DNA from 4 places in the Streptomyces sp. NPDC003379 genome. Region 1 is predicted to be linked to each of the others. Evidence: riboswitches for the same ligand, from Rfam matches in the RefSeq annotation. Region 1 holds a riboswitch; each other region holds the start of a gene.
What was found. Region 1 has a riboswitch for cobalamin ahead of ACWDVB_RS11560 (ABC transporter substrate-binding protein). Riboswitches for the same ligand answer to the same signal wherever they lie in the genome.
Positions count from the first base shown of each region.

Region 2: another riboswitch for cobalamin. It lies ahead of ACWDVB_RS28570 (cobalamin biosynthesis protein); the one in region 1 lies ahead of ACWDVB_RS11560 (ABC transporter substrate-binding protein).
Region 3: another riboswitch for cobalamin. It lies ahead of ACWDVB_RS03290 (ABC transporter substrate-binding protein); the one in region 1 lies ahead of ACWDVB_RS11560 (ABC transporter substrate-binding protein).
Region 4: another riboswitch for cobalamin. It lies ahead of ACWDVB_RS10965 (ribonucleoside-diphosphate reductase subunit alpha); the one in region 1 lies ahead of ACWDVB_RS11560 (ABC transporter substrate-binding protein).

Region 1 is NZ_JBSFRK010000010.1:5,707-9,746, forward strand. It holds gene ACWDVB_RS11555 (FecCD family ABC transporter permease) at 1-577, opposite strand, end outside; gene ACWDVB_RS11560 (ABC transporter substrate-binding protein) at 580-1,617, opposite strand; cobalamin riboswitch at 1,795-1,979, opposite strand; gene ACWDVB_RS11565 (VOC family protein) at 2,664-3,122, opposite strand; gene ACWDVB_RS11570 (helix-turn-helix domain-containing protein) at 3,119-3,991, opposite strand.
Region 2 is NZ_JBSFRK010000034.1:43,675-47,714, reverse strand. It holds gene ACWDVB_RS28575 (cobyric acid synthase) at 1-653, opposite strand, end outside; gene ACWDVB_RS28570 (cobalamin biosynthesis protein) at 662-1,615, opposite strand; cobalamin riboswitch at 1,723-1,873, opposite strand; gene ACWDVB_RS28565 (hypothetical protein) at 2,009-2,233, opposite strand; gene ACWDVB_RS28560 (anion permease) at 2,246-3,547, opposite strand; gene ACWDVB_RS28555 (class II aldolase/adducin family protein) at 3,936-4,040, shown strand, end outside.
Region 3 is NZ_JBSFRK010000002.1:161,446-165,485, forward strand. It holds gene ACWDVB_RS03285 (FecCD family ABC transporter permease) at 1-341, opposite strand, end outside; gene ACWDVB_RS03290 (ABC transporter substrate-binding protein) at 464-1,426, opposite strand; cobalamin riboswitch at 1,471-1,590, opposite strand; gene ACWDVB_RS03295 (Mov34/MPN/PAD-1 family protein) at 1,599-2,021, opposite strand; gene ACWDVB_RS03300 (amino acid permease) at 2,123-3,628, opposite strand; gene ACWDVB_RS03305 (DUF2017 domain-containing protein) at 4,000-4,040, opposite strand, start outside.
Region 4 is NZ_JBSFRK010000009.1:99,592-103,631, forward strand. It holds gene ACWDVB_RS10965 (ribonucleoside-diphosphate reductase subunit alpha) at 1-2,283, opposite strand, end outside; cobalamin riboswitch at 2,412-2,534, opposite strand; gene ACWDVB_RS10970 (GNAT family N-acetyltransferase) at 2,640-3,134, opposite strand; gene mctP (monocarboxylate uptake permease MctP) at 3,211-4,040, opposite strand, start outside.

The DNA of each region.
Region 1 (4,040 bases):
GCGAGCCGAGCAGCCAGAACAGCACGCCCCGGGCGGTCTCCGCGTCGCCCGCGGTGAGGATCACGAAGGAGGTCAGGGCGGAGAAGAGCTGCATCGCGGCGACGCCGGACAGCACCACCCGGTCCGTCGTGCCGCCGAGCGTGTGGCTCAGGAACAGGACGAGCGCGAACGAGCAGAGCGCGCCCACGAAGGCGCCCGCCGAGATCGACAGCGCTCCCCCGCCGACGCCGAGGACGAGGACCGCGACCGCTCCGGTGGACGCCCCGGACGACACCCCGAGCACGAAGGGGTCCGCGAGGGGGTTGCGGAGCAGGGACTGCATGACCGCGCCGCAGACCGCGAGGCCCGCGCCGCAGACGGCGGCGAGCAGGGTGCGGGGCATCCGCAGGTTCCAGACGATGCCGTCCCTGATGGGGGTGAGCCGTGGCTCGCCCCAGCCGAGGTGCGCGGCGAGCGCCGACCACACGTCGGGGACCGAGATGTCGGCGGGGCCGATGGTGACGGCGACCGCTACGGAGAGCGCGAGCGCGGAGCCTGCCGCCAGCCACAGCAGCCCCTGCCGGGCGGGGGCGGCCATGCTCACTTGGCGAGCCCGAACTTCCGCAGTCCGGCGGCCACTTGCTCGATGCCGTCGACCGTACGGATCGTCGGATTCATGGCCTGGCCGCTGAGCAGGACGTACCGCTTCTTCTTCACGGCGGTCAGGTTCTTGGTCGCCGGGTTCGTCTCCAGGAACTTGATCTTCGCCGCGGCGCTCTCGGCGGACTGCGACTTGCGGGTGAGGTCGCCGATGACGAGGACGTCGGGGTCGCGGTCGGCGACGGTCTCCCAGTTGATCTGGGGCCACTCCTCGCGGGTGTCGTCGAAGACGTTCTTCGCGCCGAGTTCGCGGGTGATGATGCCGGGGGCGCCGCAGCAGCCCGCCATGTACGGGGCGTCGGAGTTGGCGAACCAGTACAGGAGCGTGGTGTCGGAGGCGGTGGCCTTGTCGATGTCCTTGGTGGCGTTCGTGACCCGGCGCTTCATGTCGGCGATCAGTTTCTCGCCGCGCTGCTCGACGTCGAACACCTTCGCCAGGTCGCGTACCTCGCTGTAGACGGTGTCCATGGTGAGGGTCTTGACGCGCTTGCCGTCGCCGCCGCCGTCGTTGTCCTTGCCCGCGCAGTCGGTGGGCGAGACGTAGACGGGGACGCCGAGTTCGGTGAACTTCGTACGGTCGGCGACGCCGCCCTTGCCGACGGTGTAGAGGAAGGAGGCGCTGACGAAGTCCGGTTCCTTGGCGAGGACTTTTTCCAGGGAGGGGTAGCGGTCGGCGAGCCGCTCCACCTTCGCGTTGTCCTTCTTGAGGTTCTTCAGGACCGGGTCGGTCCAGGTGCCGGTGCCGACCATGCGGTCGGCGAGGCCGAGGGAGAGCAGGATCTCCGTGGAGCCCTGGTCGAGCGAGACGGCCCGCCGGGGCGGGGCATCGACCTTCGCCTCCTTGCCGCAGGAGGCGACCGTGACCGGGTAGCCGTCGGCGCTCTTGCCCGCGGGGGCGGCGGACTTCTGGGCGGTGCCGTTGCCGCAGGCGGTGAGCGTGAGCATTCCGGCCGCCGCGAGCGCTCCGGCCGTGAGCATTGCGGTAGAGCGCGGGGTGGTGGATGTGCGGCGCGGGGCGGATGTGCGGCGCGGGGCAGGCAGGCGCCGGGCACGCAGGTGCGGGGCGGATATACGGACTGTCGAGGACACGCGATCCCTTGAGTGTCACGGCTCATACGCGGAGCCTGGTCTGCGTCACGACCTCCGCCGGCCGGTGTGCGAGCGGAGGCGCCAGCAGGTCTTCGGACTCGGGATCGGCCGGGCGGGGCGCCTTCCCGGGCGTCGCGAGACGCCCAGTGGCCGTGGCCCCGCCCGTCCCCCTCACCGCTGCGCGTCAGTTCCGGATTCGCACCGGATTCCCTGGCCCAGGTGTGGGTTTGACTGGCTTGCGCAAGTTATCACGCGGCGTTTTCGACGCATGCCGCTTGCCGCCTGGCGGGCTTCGGCTTGCGGTGCCTTCGGGTCCTGGCGGGTTTCGGCTTGCGGTGCCTTCGGGGCCTGGTGGGCTTCGGCTTGCGGTGCCTTCGGGGCCTGGTGGGCTTCGGCTTGCGGTGCCTTCGGGGCCTGGTGGGCTTCGGCTCGCGGTGCCTTCGGGCCCTGGTGGGCTTCGGCTTGCGGCGCCTTCGGGCCCTGGTGGGCTTCGGCTCGCGGCGCCTTCGGCTGCGCCGGGCTTCGGGCTCGCTGTGCTCTCAGGCTTCGCCCGGGCTCGGGCTCGCGGTGCCTTCGGGCCCTGCTCGGCCTCGGGCTCAGGGTGCCTTCAGTCTCCGCCCGGCCTTGGGCCCGCCGTGCCCTCAGGCTCCGCCTGACCCCGGCTCAGAGTGCCCTCAGGCTCCACCCGGCCCCGGCTCAGCGTGCCCTCAGGATCCGCCCGACCCCGGCTCAGAGTGCCCTCAGGCTCCACCCGGCCCCGGCTCAGCGTGCCCTCAGGATCCACCCGGCCCCGGCTCGCAGTGCCTTCAGGCCCCGCCCGGCCCCGGCTCGCAGTGCCTTCAGGCCCCGCCCGGCCTCGGGCTCACAGTGCCTCCAGCTCCGCCGGGCCCGGCTCAGAGTGCTTCAGGCCCGCCGGACCCCGGCTCAGCGTGCCCTCAGGCTCCACCCGGCCCCGGCTCGCCGCGATAGGTTCCGAAAAACCAGCGGTTTCCCTCGGGGTCCGCGATGCCGAACTCGCGGCTGCCGTACGGCTTGTCCTCGAGCTTGCCGATGATCTTCACGCCGGCCCCGGTGAGCCGGGCGTACAGGGCGTCCACCTGGTCGGTCACCACGTAGGCGCCGGAGGTGCCCGGCTCTCCGCAGGTATCGGCGCTGGCCGACGACTCGGGGTCGTACGAGCCGAGCATGATGCCGCCGCCCTCGGGCCAGTCGAGCTGGGCGTGGGCGACGCGGTCGCCGTCCTCGTGGACGGCGGTGCGCAGGAAGCCGACGGTGCCGACAAGGAAGTCGATCAGCGCGGGGGCGTCCTGGGCCTGCAGGGCCGGCCAGACGGCGGGCTCCCGCAGGGTCGAAGGGGTGCTGGTGCTGAGCTGCTGCTTCTCGGTGGTGTTCATGCCTCCCACTCTTCGCCCCCGCCGTGCGCCCCGGCTTGGATATTCCGGCACTCTTCGGCCAGCCAGCGCGTGGGACTCGCCCCCGTGTACTGCCGGAAGTCGCGTACGAGGTGCGAGTGGTCGTAGTAACCGGTGTCGGCGGCTACCCGGGCGAGGTCCGGCGGCCCGCCCGCCGCGACCACGCGGATCACGGCGGCCTTGGCGTGCTGGAAGCGCATGAGCCGTGCCGCCTGCTTGGGGCTCAGCCCGGTCTCGGCGCGGAACAGCGCGGTCAGGCGGCGCTCGCTCAGCGCGACGTGCCGGGACAGGCCGCCCAGGGTGCCCGCGCCGCGGTGCCGGGCCAGCCAGGCCCAGGCCTCGGCGACCTCGGGGCGTACGGAACCCGGGGTCCGGTCCGCGGCCGCGCGCCGCCGCCTCAGGTAGGCGGACAGGGCGGCGAAGCGGTCCTCCCAGCGGTCCAGCTCGCACAGCCGCTCGCGGACCTCGGCGGCGCGGGCGCCGAACACGTCCGTGCCGCCGGTGACGAGCTGCCCGGTCAGCGCGCCGGCGGGCAGGCCGAGCAGGGCGCGGGCCGCCAGCGGGTGCACGGCCAGCTGGATGCCCGCCTCGTGCTCGGGCTGGACGACGTACGCGGGGCTCTGGTGCAGGCCGCCCACGACGATGTCGGTGCGGACCGCGTCCGCGCCGGTCGCCTGGGCGGGCGTGCCGCCGCTGGCGATGGGCCCGTCCAGCGAGAAGATCACCGTCAGATACGGCGAAGGCAGACCCCGGTGCAGGGCGGGCCGCTGCCCGGCGGTGCGGTAACCGACCGCGGACACGACCATGCCGTCGAGCCGGGGAACGGTCCGGACGAACTCACGGGAGCCCATGCGGTCCAGTATGCGCGGTGGGTGCGGGCGGCCGGGGGCCCTTATGCGT
Region 2 (4,040 bases), on a different contig from region 1:
AGCGAGACGTCGCCGCGGAACTTGTTGACGAGATACCCGGCCACCAGCTCCTGGTCGGCCGCGCTCAGCAGCGCCGTCGTCCCGAAGAAGGAGGCGAACACCCCGCCCCGGTCGATGTCCCCGACCACAAGGACGGGGAAGCGGGCGGCCCGCGCGATGCCCATGTTCACGATGTCGGTGCGCCGCAGATTGATCTCGGCGGGGCTGCCCGCGCCCTCACAGATCACGGCGTCGTAGCTGCCCCGGAGTTCTTCGAGGCACCCCACGACGGTGTCGAGCAGCGCCGCCTGGCGCCCCCCGTGCAGCCTTTCCCCGGGGGACGACCCCCCAGGCCCCCCGAAGAACCCGCGCGCGCTCATCTCGCCCACCGGCTTGCCCATGAGTACGACCTGACTCGACCGGTCGCTGCCCGGCTTGAGCAGTACGGGATTCATCAGGGCGCTCGGCTCGACGCGGGCGGCCTGCGCCTGCATGGCCTGCGCCCGGCCGATTTCGGCGCCCTCGCGGGTGACGAAGGAGTTGAGGGACATGTTCTGCGCCTTGAACGGCGCGACGGCGACGCCCTTGCGGGCCAGCCACCGGCAGATCCCCGCGGTGACGACGCTCTTCCCGGCGTCCGAGGTGGTCCCGGCGACCAGTAGTCCACCACTCATGAGCTTCTTCACGGGGTTCTCCTTGACCGTGACCGACGGAGTACTTCCCGCGCGCCCACCGCGACGCCCAGCGCAAGCCAGCCGACCCGGCGGGAGAGTTTCGCGGCCCGCTCGATGTCCGCGACGTCGACGTCCCGTCCGTCCGCGTTCAGGACGGGCCGGTGCTCGACCCGCCCCGCGTACGAGAGGGTCCCGCCGAGCCGTACGCCGAGGGCGCCCGCGAAGGCGGCCTCGACGGGACCGGCGTTGGGGCTCGGGTGCTTGGCGGCGTCCGCGCGCCAGGCCCGCAGGGCGCCCCGGGGCGAATCCCCGGCCAGCGCCGCGAGGCCCGCCGTGAGCCGCGCTCCGGGCCACCCGAAGACGTCGTCGAGCCGTGCGGAAGCCCACCCGTACCGCCGGTACGTGGGCGACTTGTGCCCGACCATGGCGTCCAGGGTGTTCACGGCGCGGAAGGCGACAAGCCCGGGCACTCCGCCGACGGCGCCCCACACCAGCGCCCCGACCACCGCGTCCGAGGTGTTCTCGGCGACGGACTCGACGACGGCCCGCGCGATCCCGTCGGCGTCCAGCGCCTGCGGGTCCCGTCCGCACAGATGCGGCAGCCGCTCCCTGGCCACCTCGATGTCCCCGGCTTCGAGCGCGCCGCCGATGGCCCGCGCCTCCCGCCCGAGCGAGGTCCCGCCGACGACGGCCCAGGTGGCGGCGGCGGTCAGCGCGATGGACGCGGTGGGGCAGCGGCGTACAAGTCGGGAGGCGAGCGCGGCGGCACCCGCCGCGCCCCCGGCGCACACCACGGCGTGCAGCGCGCCCCACCCGCGGTGGTCCCGCCACAGCACCCGCTCGACGGCACCCGCCGCACGCCCGAACGCGGCGACCGGATGGCCCCGGCGGGGATCGCCGAGCAGCAGGTCACCGAGGAGGCCGGCGGCGGCGCCGTACGCGAAGTCGCGATCGGCACTCATGGGCTCAGCCGACCGCTGTGCCGAGGAGGGAGCTGACGCTCGGGAACTGGTCCGGCAGTGGGCGGCCGCGCATGGCGATATGTCCTCACTCAGGGTGTCCGCGCCCTGGTTCGACGTGATCGGCGGCGAGAGTTCCTGGCTGACGGGAGCGTCGGGGACGGTTTCCCGGTGACAGTGGCGGGACCGCGCCGGATTCGCACCGGCTTCCTCTTCTGCCGCCGTAGTTGGCCCCGGAAGTCCACCACGCCCCGCGAACGCCCGTCAACTCGCCGTTGACCTGCGGCGGGAGAGTGTGCGGAGCCCCACAGCAGAGCCTCACAGCGGGGCCCCGGACATGACGGTGGGGTGCGGGACGCGCACGCACGTCCCGCACCCCACCCGAAGCTTCTGCCGTCAGGCGACGATCAGATAGATGCCGTACGCCACGGCCGCCGCGCACAGCGCGAAGCAGGCGTACGCGCCGGTGCGCGCCATGGCCGCGGAGCCGCCGCCCGAGGCGGACGCCGTCTCCTGCTTGGAGAGACCGACGACGCCAAGGGTGAACAGGCCCACGAGAGCCACCGTCACGGCGAGGCTGACTCCGAAGACGGAACCGAGAGCTGCCCAGTCGATGTTCATGCTGATGTGTCCTTAAACCGTCGCGGGCCTGGCGGGGTCCGCCATGGCGCCGGTCGTGGTCGTGGTCGGGGCCGAGATGGTGGCCCTGACCGGGTCGTCGGAGGAGGCGTCCGCGGCGGCCATCGCGCCCGTCGGGGGCGGCGTGACGGCGGCGATCGCGGTGGTCACGACGCCCGCGGGCTCGACGTCCGCGGTGGTGCCGTCGTGGCGGATCTCGTCGTCGGTGACGTTGGTGTGGTCGACGGCGTTGCGCCGCGAGAGCACCCAGATGACCGCCGAGCCCGCGATGAGCAGCGCGGCGGTGACCGCGACGCCCCAGGGGCCCTGCTTGGTGAGGAACTCGGCGCCCGCACCGACCAGGCCGGCGGCCGGCAGGGTCAGGCCCCACGCGATGAACATGCGGCTCGCGGTCGACCAGCGGACCACGCCGCCCTTGCGGCCGAGGCCCGCGCCCATCACGGCGCCGGAGCAGGACTGGGTGGTGGAGAGCGAGAAGCCCAGGTGCGAGGAGGCAAGGATGACCGTCGCGGCGCTGGTCTGGGCGGCGAAGCCCTGCTGCGGCTGGAGGTCGGTGAGGCCCTTGCCCATGGTGCGGATGATGCGCCAGCCGCCGAGGTACGTGCCGAGCGCGATGGCGACACCGGCCGAGACGATGACCCACATCGGGGGGTTCGAGCCGGGGTTCAGGACGCCGCCGGTGACCAGGGCGAGCGTGATGATGCCCATGGTCTTCTGCGCGTCGTTCGTGCCGTGGGCCAGCGAGACGAGGCCCGCGGACGCGATCTGGCCCGCGCGGTAGCCCTTGGCCGTCGCCCTGGTGTCGGTGTTGCGGCCGATGCGGTACGTCAGTCGCGTGGCCACCATCGCGGCGAGACCCGCCACGAGGGGCGCGGCGAGGGCCGGGATCAGGATCTTGGTGACGACGGTGCCGCCGTTGATCGAGGACCAGCCCATCGACATGACCGCGGCGCCGATGAGGCCGCCGAAGAGCGCGTGGGAGGAGCTGGAGGGCAGGCCCACCAGCCAGGTCAGCAGATTCCAGAGGATCGCGCCGACGAGCGCGGCGAAGATGACCTCGGTCTTGAGGCCGTCCTCGTTGACGATGCCGCCGGAGATCGTCTTGGCGACTTCGACGGAGAGGAAGGCGCCGACGAGGTTGAGCACGGCGGACATGGCCACCGCCGTCTTGGGCTTGAGAGCGCCGGTCGAGATGGTCGTCGCCATCGCGTTGGCAGTGTCGTGGAAACCGTTCGTGAAATCGAACACGAGAGCGGTAACGATCACGATCCCGAGGAGAAGCGTGATGTGTTCCATTTACCCAGGCTTCTGTTGGACGTCAGTGGCATGTGGAACGTAGGCAACCTGGGTGAACGGAAAGTGAACTGGATCGGGCATCACGGTGACCCGAAGCGGAGTCTCGTCGATCCGTATCGATCAGGTGTCTGGTCAGGATCGTACGGATTGGCGGCGCACGGCCGTAAATCCGGGCGGAGTGTCGCCTTCCGCCACCCTTCGGCCCCCCTCTCCGCGCACTGATCCGACCGGCCGCCGGACCGCCCAGGAGATACTTGTCACCCGGCGGAGCCCGCGGGAAGCGGAAGCGGAAGCCGCCCCTCGCCTCTCGTCCCTCGCCCCTCGCCCCTCGCCCCTCGATCCTCGGCCACGCCTACAGCGCCGCGCGCCCGGCTGGCAGGATCGGCCCATGACGGAGCAGGAGCAGGGGCAGGGCGCCGGGCGTGGTGCGGAGCGGGACGCCGTCGGGCGGGCATGGGACGAGCTCGTGGAGACGGCCCGCAGGACGGTGACG
Region 3 (4,040 bases), on a different contig from region 1:
GTGGTGAGGGCGGTGCCGAGGCCGAAGATGCCGCCGAGCACGATCGCGGAGACGGCGCCTACGGAGGCGCCCGAGGAGACTCCGAGCAGGAAGGGGTCGGCGAGGGGGTTGCGGACCAGCGCCTGGAGGACGGTGCCGATGACTGCCAGTCCTGCTCCGACGGTGGCGCCCAGTAGGACTCTGGGGAGTCTTACGTCCAGGACGATGGTTCTGAACGGGGAGGGTTCTGCTCTGCCGCTCAGGATCTCCAGGACCTGGCCCGGGGGGATTCTGACTGAGCCGAGGGCCAGCCCGGCGACTGTCGCTGCCGCGAGGGCTGCGGTGAGGGCTCCGCAGATCAAGAGGTGCCGCCCCTTTGACCTCGGTGTGTCGCCCTTCGGGCTCGTCCTCAAACGCCGGACGGGCTGAAACCTGCCTCCCCCGGGCCGGAACGGGCGCCGGACGGGCTCTGTTTCCTGGCCCCTCACAGCTGTGCCGCCAGCTTTCCCACCGCCTTGGGTGCTCTTACTCCCGTCACCGCGTCCGACAGCGGCAGCACCGCGAAGCGCTTGTGCTTGATGGCCGGGACGTCTGCCAGGGCCGGGTCGTCGAGGAGGCGCTGCTTCTTCTGGGCGACCGTCGTGGCGCCGTAGTCGAGGATCACGATGATCTCGGGCCGGCGCTCGACGACCGTCTCCCAGGACGCGTCGCCGAAGGACTTGTCCACGTCGGCGAAGACGTTGCGGCCGCCCGCCCGCTCGACGATGTCGTTGCCGATGCCCCGGCCGCCCAGCGTGAACGCCGTCTTGTCGCCGCTGTCGTAGACGAAGACCGGGACCGGCTTCCCGGCCTTCGACTTCTTCTCGGTGGCGGCCAGTTCACGCTTCGCGCCGCTCACCCACGTGTCGGCGCGTTCGCGCACCCCGAAGGTGGAGCCGACCTCGCGCACCTCGCGGTACACGTCGTCCATCGTGACCGGGCGCTTCGCGCAGCCCTCGATGTCGAGGCGGCTGTCGATGCCGGACTTGGCGAGCGCGGAGCGGCTGCGGCCGTCGCCCGCGAGGAAGGCGCTGGCGTAGCCGCCGTAGACGAAGTCGGGGTTGGCGGAGAGCAGCTTCTCGTAGGAGGGGTACTCCTTGGCGAGCACGGGGACGGACTTGTACGCCTTCTCGTACTTCGGCAGGACCTTGTCGTCGAGGTAGGCGGTTCCGGCGAGGCGGTCGCGCAGGCCCAGTTCCAGCATCACCTCGGTGACGTGCTGGTTCATGGTGACGGCGCGCTTCGGGGGTGCCTCGTACGTCGTCTTCACGCCGCAGTTGGTGACGGTGTACGGGAATCCGGCGGCCTTGGCGGCGGGCTTCCCGGAGTCGTCGCCGGGTGAGGCGGAGCATGCGGCGAGCGGGATCAGCAAGGTGGTCGCGACGAGGGCGCGTATGGGGCGGGACATGGCGGGGCTGCCTCCTCCAGGGGATTTCCGCGTCCCCTGCGTGGTGTGGAGAAGGGCGGCAGGTCAGTTCCTGACTCCCCCGCCCCCGCGTGGGGTGGGGTCACAGTGGCGGGACCGTGCCGGGTTCGCACCGGCTTCCTGGCTCCTGCCGCCCTAAGAAGGTGGTCGGGGGTCAGTATGCCTCGACGACCTGCACGTCTTCCTCGGTGACCTCGCCGTCCACGATGCGGTACGAGCGGAACTGGAAGGGGCCCGCGTCGTCGGCGTCCGCGGTGGAGACCAGGACGTAGTGGGCGCCGGGCTCGTTGGCGTAGCTGATGTCGGTGCGGGAGGGGTAGGCCTCGGTCGCGGTGTGCGAGTGGTAGATGACCACCGGCTCCTCGTCGCGGTCGTCCATCTCGCGGTAGAGCTTGAGCAGGTCACCCGAGTCGAACTCGTAGAAGGTGGGGGAGCGCGCGGCGTTCAGCATGGGGATGAACCGCTCGGGGCGGCCGGTGCCCGCCGGGCCCGCGACCACGCCGCATGCCTCGTCGGGGTGGTCCTGGCGCGCGTGCGCGACGATCTGGTCGTGGAGGGCCTGGGTGATGGTCAGCATGGCAGTCAGGATAAGCAGAGGGCCCGCGCCGTACCGGAATGTGGTACGGGCGGGCCCGAATGCTGGACAGGTGCCCCGAGAAGGTGCCTGCGGGGCCGGTGTCAGTCCTTCTCGACCGGCTCGCTGTCGGAGGCGACGGCGGCGGGGTACTTGCGCTTGTTGAACGCGGCGGCCTGCGGGTCGCGGCTCTTGAGGATCAGGTAGGCGACCCCGAGGATCGCGGCCCAGACCGGAGCGGCGTACAGCGAGACACGCGCGTCCTTGTCGACGCCCATCATCACGATGACCATGCCGATGAAGAGCAGCGCGAACCAGCTGGTGTACGGGGCTCCGGGCGCCTTGAAGGTGGACTGCGGCAGCTCGCCGCGGTCGGCCATGCGGCGGTAGCGGATCTGGCTGGCCAGGATCATGATCCAGGCCCACATGCCGGAGATGGTCGCGAAGGAGACGACGTAGTTGAACGCCTCGCCCGGCCACTGGTAGTTGATCCAGACGCCGACCAGCATGAACGCGGCGGAGGCCGTGGTGCCGACCAGCGGCAGGCCGTTCTTCGTGAGCTTGGTGAAGAACTTCGGGCCCTGGCCGTTGAGCGCCAGGTCACGCAGCATGCGGCCGGTGGAGTACATGCCGGAGTTGCAGGAGGAGAGCGCGGCGGTGAGGACCACGAAGTTCACGATCGCGGCGCCGACGCCGAGACCCATCTTCTCGAAGGCCGCGACGAACGGTGAGACGCCGGGCTGGAAGTGCGTCCACGGCACGACCGACAGGATCATGATCAGCGCGCCGACGTAGAAGACGGCGATGCGCCACGGCACGGTGTTGATGGCCTTGGGCAGGACGGTCTTCGGGTCCTTGGACTCGCCCGCGGTGACGCCGACCAGCTCGACGGCGAGGAAGGCGAACATCACGATCTGGAGGGTCATCAGCGTGGAGCCGATGCCGTTGGGGAAGAAACCGCCCTGGTTCCACAGGTGCGCCACGGTCGCGGTGTCACCGGCGTCGGAGAAGCCGATGGTGAGGATGCCGACGCAGATCAGGATCATGCCGATGATGGCGGTGACCTTGACCATCGAGAACCAGAACTCCAGCTCACCGAAGAGCTTCACGGAGATGAGGTTCGCGCCGTACAGGATGACCGTGAAGACGAGCGCGTACGCCCATTGTGGGAATGAGTCGTGTGTCCAGTACTGCATGTACTGGGCGGCCGCTGTGACTTCCGTGATGCCGGTGACGACCCAGAAGAGCCAGTACGTCCAGCCGGTCACGAATCCGAAGAACGGGCCCATGAACTCGCGTGCGTACTCCGCGAAGGAGCCCGACACGGCGCGGTACATGAGGAGCTCGCCGAGCGCCCGCATGATGAAGAAGATGACGAGGCCCGCGATGGCGTACGCCAGGATGAGGCTGGGGCCGGCCTTGTGAATGGCCTTGCCCGCGCCGAGGAACAGGCCGGTGCCGATGGCACCGCCGATCGCGATCATCTGGATCTGCCGGGCCCCCAGACCGCGCTGGTAGCCCTCGCCCTCGCCGGACGGGCCGCCTGCGGCCTGCACGGCACCATTGCCGTCGTGCCCGTCGTGCTGCTCTTCGACCTGCACTGAGGTCATGGTGACGCCTTTCTCCATGCTGATCCGCGCCCGCTTACCGCGTGAAGGCTGCGGATCAGGTCCTGATCCCCCCGGATATGTATGGAGTGCTACCGGCGGTCTGCCGGCCCGAGCGCCCTCGGCGACATGGGTGGCGTCACCGAGTGGTCGTGAAGATTTATCACGGCGGCAACAGTGAGGGAATCAGCCACCTGTGGCGCAGACCACAGGGAGAAGCGGACAAAGTTCTCTTCGCGTGGCAAATGTGGGCAATGAAGTGACGGGATCGTTATCCGGATTTGAGCGTCCGCTGAGCGAACGGTCCGCCGGGTGAACGGAAGGTGTCCAGTACAGCAAATTTCGCTGTCCTATGCACCGGATATGGCCGGGATTCAGTCCAGCAACGTACCGACCAGCGTCTCCTGCAATCCGC
Region 4 (4,040 bases), on a different contig from region 1:
GTAGTACGTCGTCTTCAGGCCCTGCTGCCAGGCGTAGGCGTACATCGAGGAGAGCTTGCCGATGGTCGGCGTCTCCAGGAACAGGTTCAGGGACTGCGCCTGGTCGAGGAACGGCGTGCGCGCGGCGGCCATGTCGATCAGACCGCGCTGCGGGATCTCCCACGCCGTGCGGTACAGCGCGCGCACGTCCTCGGGGATCCAGCTGAAGCCCTGCACCGAGCCGCTGGCCTCGCGCAGCGCCTCGCGGGTCTGCGCGTCCCAGACGCCGAGCCGCTTCAGCTCCTCCACCAGGTAGGCGTTGACCTGGAGGAACTCGCCGCTGAGCGTCTCGCGCTTGAAGAGGTTGGAGACCTGCGGCTCGATGCACTCGTAGACGCCCGCGATGGACGCGATGGTGGCGGTCGGCGCGATGGCGAGCAGCAGGGAGTTGCGCATGCCGGTGGTGGCGATGCGCGCCCGCAGAGCCGCCCACCGCTCCGGCCAGGTCAGCACGGCACCGTAGTGGTCGGGGTGCAGCACGCCGCGCGCGGTGCGGGTCTTCTCCCAGGCGGGCAGCGGCCCGTTGCGCTCGGCGAGGTCGGCCGAGGCCTCGTAGGCGGCGAGCATGATCCGCTCGGCGATGCGGGTGGAAAGGGCGCGCGCCTCGGGGGAGTCGAAGGGCAGCTTCAACTGGAAGAAGACGTCCTGGAGGCCCATCGCGCCGAGGCCCACCGGGCGCCACTTGGCGTTGGAGCGCCCGGCCTGCTCGGTCGGGTAGAAGTTGATGTCGACGACGCGGTCGAGGAAGGTGACGGCGGTACGGACGGTCTCGTCGAGCCGCTCCCAGTCGATGTCACCGGCGGCGGCGTCCACGAACGCGCCGAGATTGACCGAGCCGAGGTTGCAGACGGCCGTCTCGCCGTCGTCCGTGACCTCCAGGATCTCCGTGCAGAGATTGGAGGAGTGCACGGTGTGGCCCGGCTCCGCCGTCTGGTTGGCGGTGCGGTTGGCGGCGTCCTTGAACGTCATCCAGCCGTTGCCGGTCTGCGCGAGGGTGCGCATCATGCGGCCGTACAGCTCCCGGGCCGGGATGGTCTTCTTCGCGAGCCCGGCGGCCTCCGCCCCGCGGTAGGCGGCGTCGAACTGCTCGCCCCACAGGTCGACGAGGTCGGGCACGTCGGCCGGGGAGAACAGCGACCAGTCCTGGTCGGCGGCGACCCGGCGCATGAACTCGTCCGGGATCCAGTGCGCGAGGTTGAGGTTGTGCGTGCGGCGCGCGTCCTCACCGGTGTTGTCGCGCAGCTCCAGGAACTCCTCGATGTCGGAGTGCCAGGTCTCCAGGTAGACCGCGGCCGCGCCCTTGCGCCGGCCGCCCTGGTTCACGGCGGCGACCGAGGCGTCCAGGGTCTTCAGGAACGGCACGATGCCGTTGGAGTGCCCGTTCGTGCCACGGATCAGCGAGCCACGGGAACGGATGCGGGAGTACGAGAGTCCGATGCCGCCCGCGTGCTTGGAGAGCCGCGCGACCTGGTGGTAGCGGTCGTAGATCGAGTCCAGCTCGTCCAGCGGGGAGTCGAGGAGGTAGCAGGAGGACATCTGCGGGTGGCGGGTGCCGGAGTTGAAGAGCGTCGGCGACGACGGCAGGTAGTCCAGGCGGCTCATCAGGCGGTACAGCGCCGCCACCTCGTCCAGGGCGCGCTCGCTGCCGTCCTCCGCGAGGCCGCTCGCGACGCGCAGCATGAAGTGCTGCGGGGTCTCGATGACCTGCCGGGTGATCGGGTGGCGCAGCAGATAGCGGCTGTGCAGGGTGCGCAGACCGAAGTACTCGAAGCGGAAGTCGGCGCCGTCGGCGAGCGCGGCGTCCACCAGCGCGTCGAGCCGGGCCGCGTGCTCCGTCACGAAGGACGCCGTGCGGTCGGCGATCAGGCCCTCGCGGTGGCCGACCGCGATGGAGTCGGTGAAGGAGCGCACGTCCTGCGTCGCCGCCTCCTCGCGGATGCCGATCGACAGGAGCCTGGCCGCCAGCTTCGAGTACGCCGGGTCCTCGGAGATGAGCCCCGCGGCCGCCTCGGTCGCCAGTTCCCGCAGCTCCGCGGTGATCTCGGCGGCGGCCTTCGCGGACCGGCCCCGCAGCGCGGCGGCGGCGACCCGGCCGGGGTCGGCGTCGGGAAGGTCGGCGGTGAGGTCGGTCAGGGTGCGCAGCAGCGCGGCCCCTGGTCCGTCGGTTCCCTCGGCACCCTGGGTGGTCGGCATCGGCGTCGGCGTCGACGGCACTGACGCGGGTTCGGCAGGCGCGATGGTCACGTGGGGCACTCCCTCGCTCGGCTCTGGGCCAGGGGAGGGAAGGGCACACGGGCGCACCCGGGCAGGGCGGCGTACCGCGTCCACCGGCCCACTCCACGAGGCCCGGACGGTCGGCACCCGGGCCGGACGGCACGGGTGCGCTGTCGACAGGTCCTCGGACTCCGCGTACGCCAAATACGTACACATGCACCGTTGCGGGACAGTTCCGGACTTGCACCGGATTCCCCTGCGGCGACAGCGAGCACGAGCATACATCTTGTGCCGGGTCTCTGAAGCGGGCCCACATCTTGTGTCGGCTCGCAGGGGCGGTGCTTGGAGGAGTGTTGCTTGGAGGGGCGGTGCCCGGAGGGGTGTGCCTAGAGCCTCAGCTCGTACGTCAGCAGCGGTACCGTCTCGATCGGCCTCCAGTCGCGCTCGGGTGTCCGTACGAAGCCGATGCGCTCGTACAGCCGGTGGGCGGCGTGCATCGACGTCTGCGTGGACAGGACGAGCCCGGTGCGGCCCGCGTCCTTGGCGCGCCGCACACACTCGCGTACGAGCGTCTCGCCGGCGCCCCGGCCGCGCGCCTCGGGAGAGACGGCCAGCATCCGTATCTCGGCCTGGTTCTCGCGCGCGATGTCCGCCATCGGCCCGCCGGACGGGACGTAGGTGACGCAGCCGAGTATCCTCCCGTCCGCGGCGGCCACCAGGATGTCGGCGTCGGCCGCGCGCGCCGCCACGTCGCGCAGCACCGCGAGATAGGGGTCCTCGGCCCCGAAGTCCAGGTGCCCGCCGTCGAGATAGGCCTGCGCGGTGAGGGCGCCGAGCGCCTCGTACTCCTCGGGGTGTGCGTGTCTGATCGTGATGTCCATGCCGCGCAGTGTGCAACACGGGTACGACAGAGGGCCGCCGGTTTTTCCGGCGGCCCACGTCGTGACGGGGAGAGGCTCAGTGCCCGGCGCCCGCCGTCGCCTTCGGCAGTTCCTGGACGACGCCGGGGTCGCCCGCGTCCGCGGTGTAGTCCTCGGGGGAGGTCTCGTCGATGCCGTCCGGCGCCTTCAGCGCCCTGAGGACGAAGGTGAGGACCACGGTCACGACGACGTTCAGGACGAACGCGGTGAGGCCGATGTAGCCGATCTCGCCGATGCCCGGGATCGTGTCGGAGGAGCCGCCGAAGTGCTTCTGCGTCGGCGAGGCGACGCCGTACGCGGCCAGCGTGCCGTAGACCATGCCGACCGCCCAGCCCGCGAGCAGCGCCCAGCGGTGGAACCAGCGTGTGAACAGGCCGCCGACCAGCGCGGGCATCGTCTGGAGGATCCAGATGCCGCCGAGCAGCTGGAAGTTGATCGCGACGGTCTTGTCCATGGTGAGGACGAAGGCGAGCGCGCCGACCTTCACCATGAGCGAGACCATCTTGGAGACCTTGGTCTCCTGCGCGGGCGTCGCGTCGGGCTTGATGAAGTCCTTGTAGATGTTCCGGGTGAAGAGGTTCGCGGCCGCGATCGACATGATGGCCGCCGGGACCAGCGCGCCGATGCCGATGGCCGCGAAGGCCACGCCCGTGAACCAGTCCGGGAACATGGTCTCGAAGAGCTGCGGGATCGCCAACTGGCCGTTGTCCACCTTGATCCCGGCCGCGATCGCCATGAAGCCGAGCAGCGCGAGCAGGCCGAGCATCAGCGAGTACAGCGGCAGGATGGTGGTGTTGCGGCGGATCACGTCGCGGCTCTTGGAGGAGAGGGTCGCCGTGATCGAGTGCGGGTACATGAAGAGCGCGA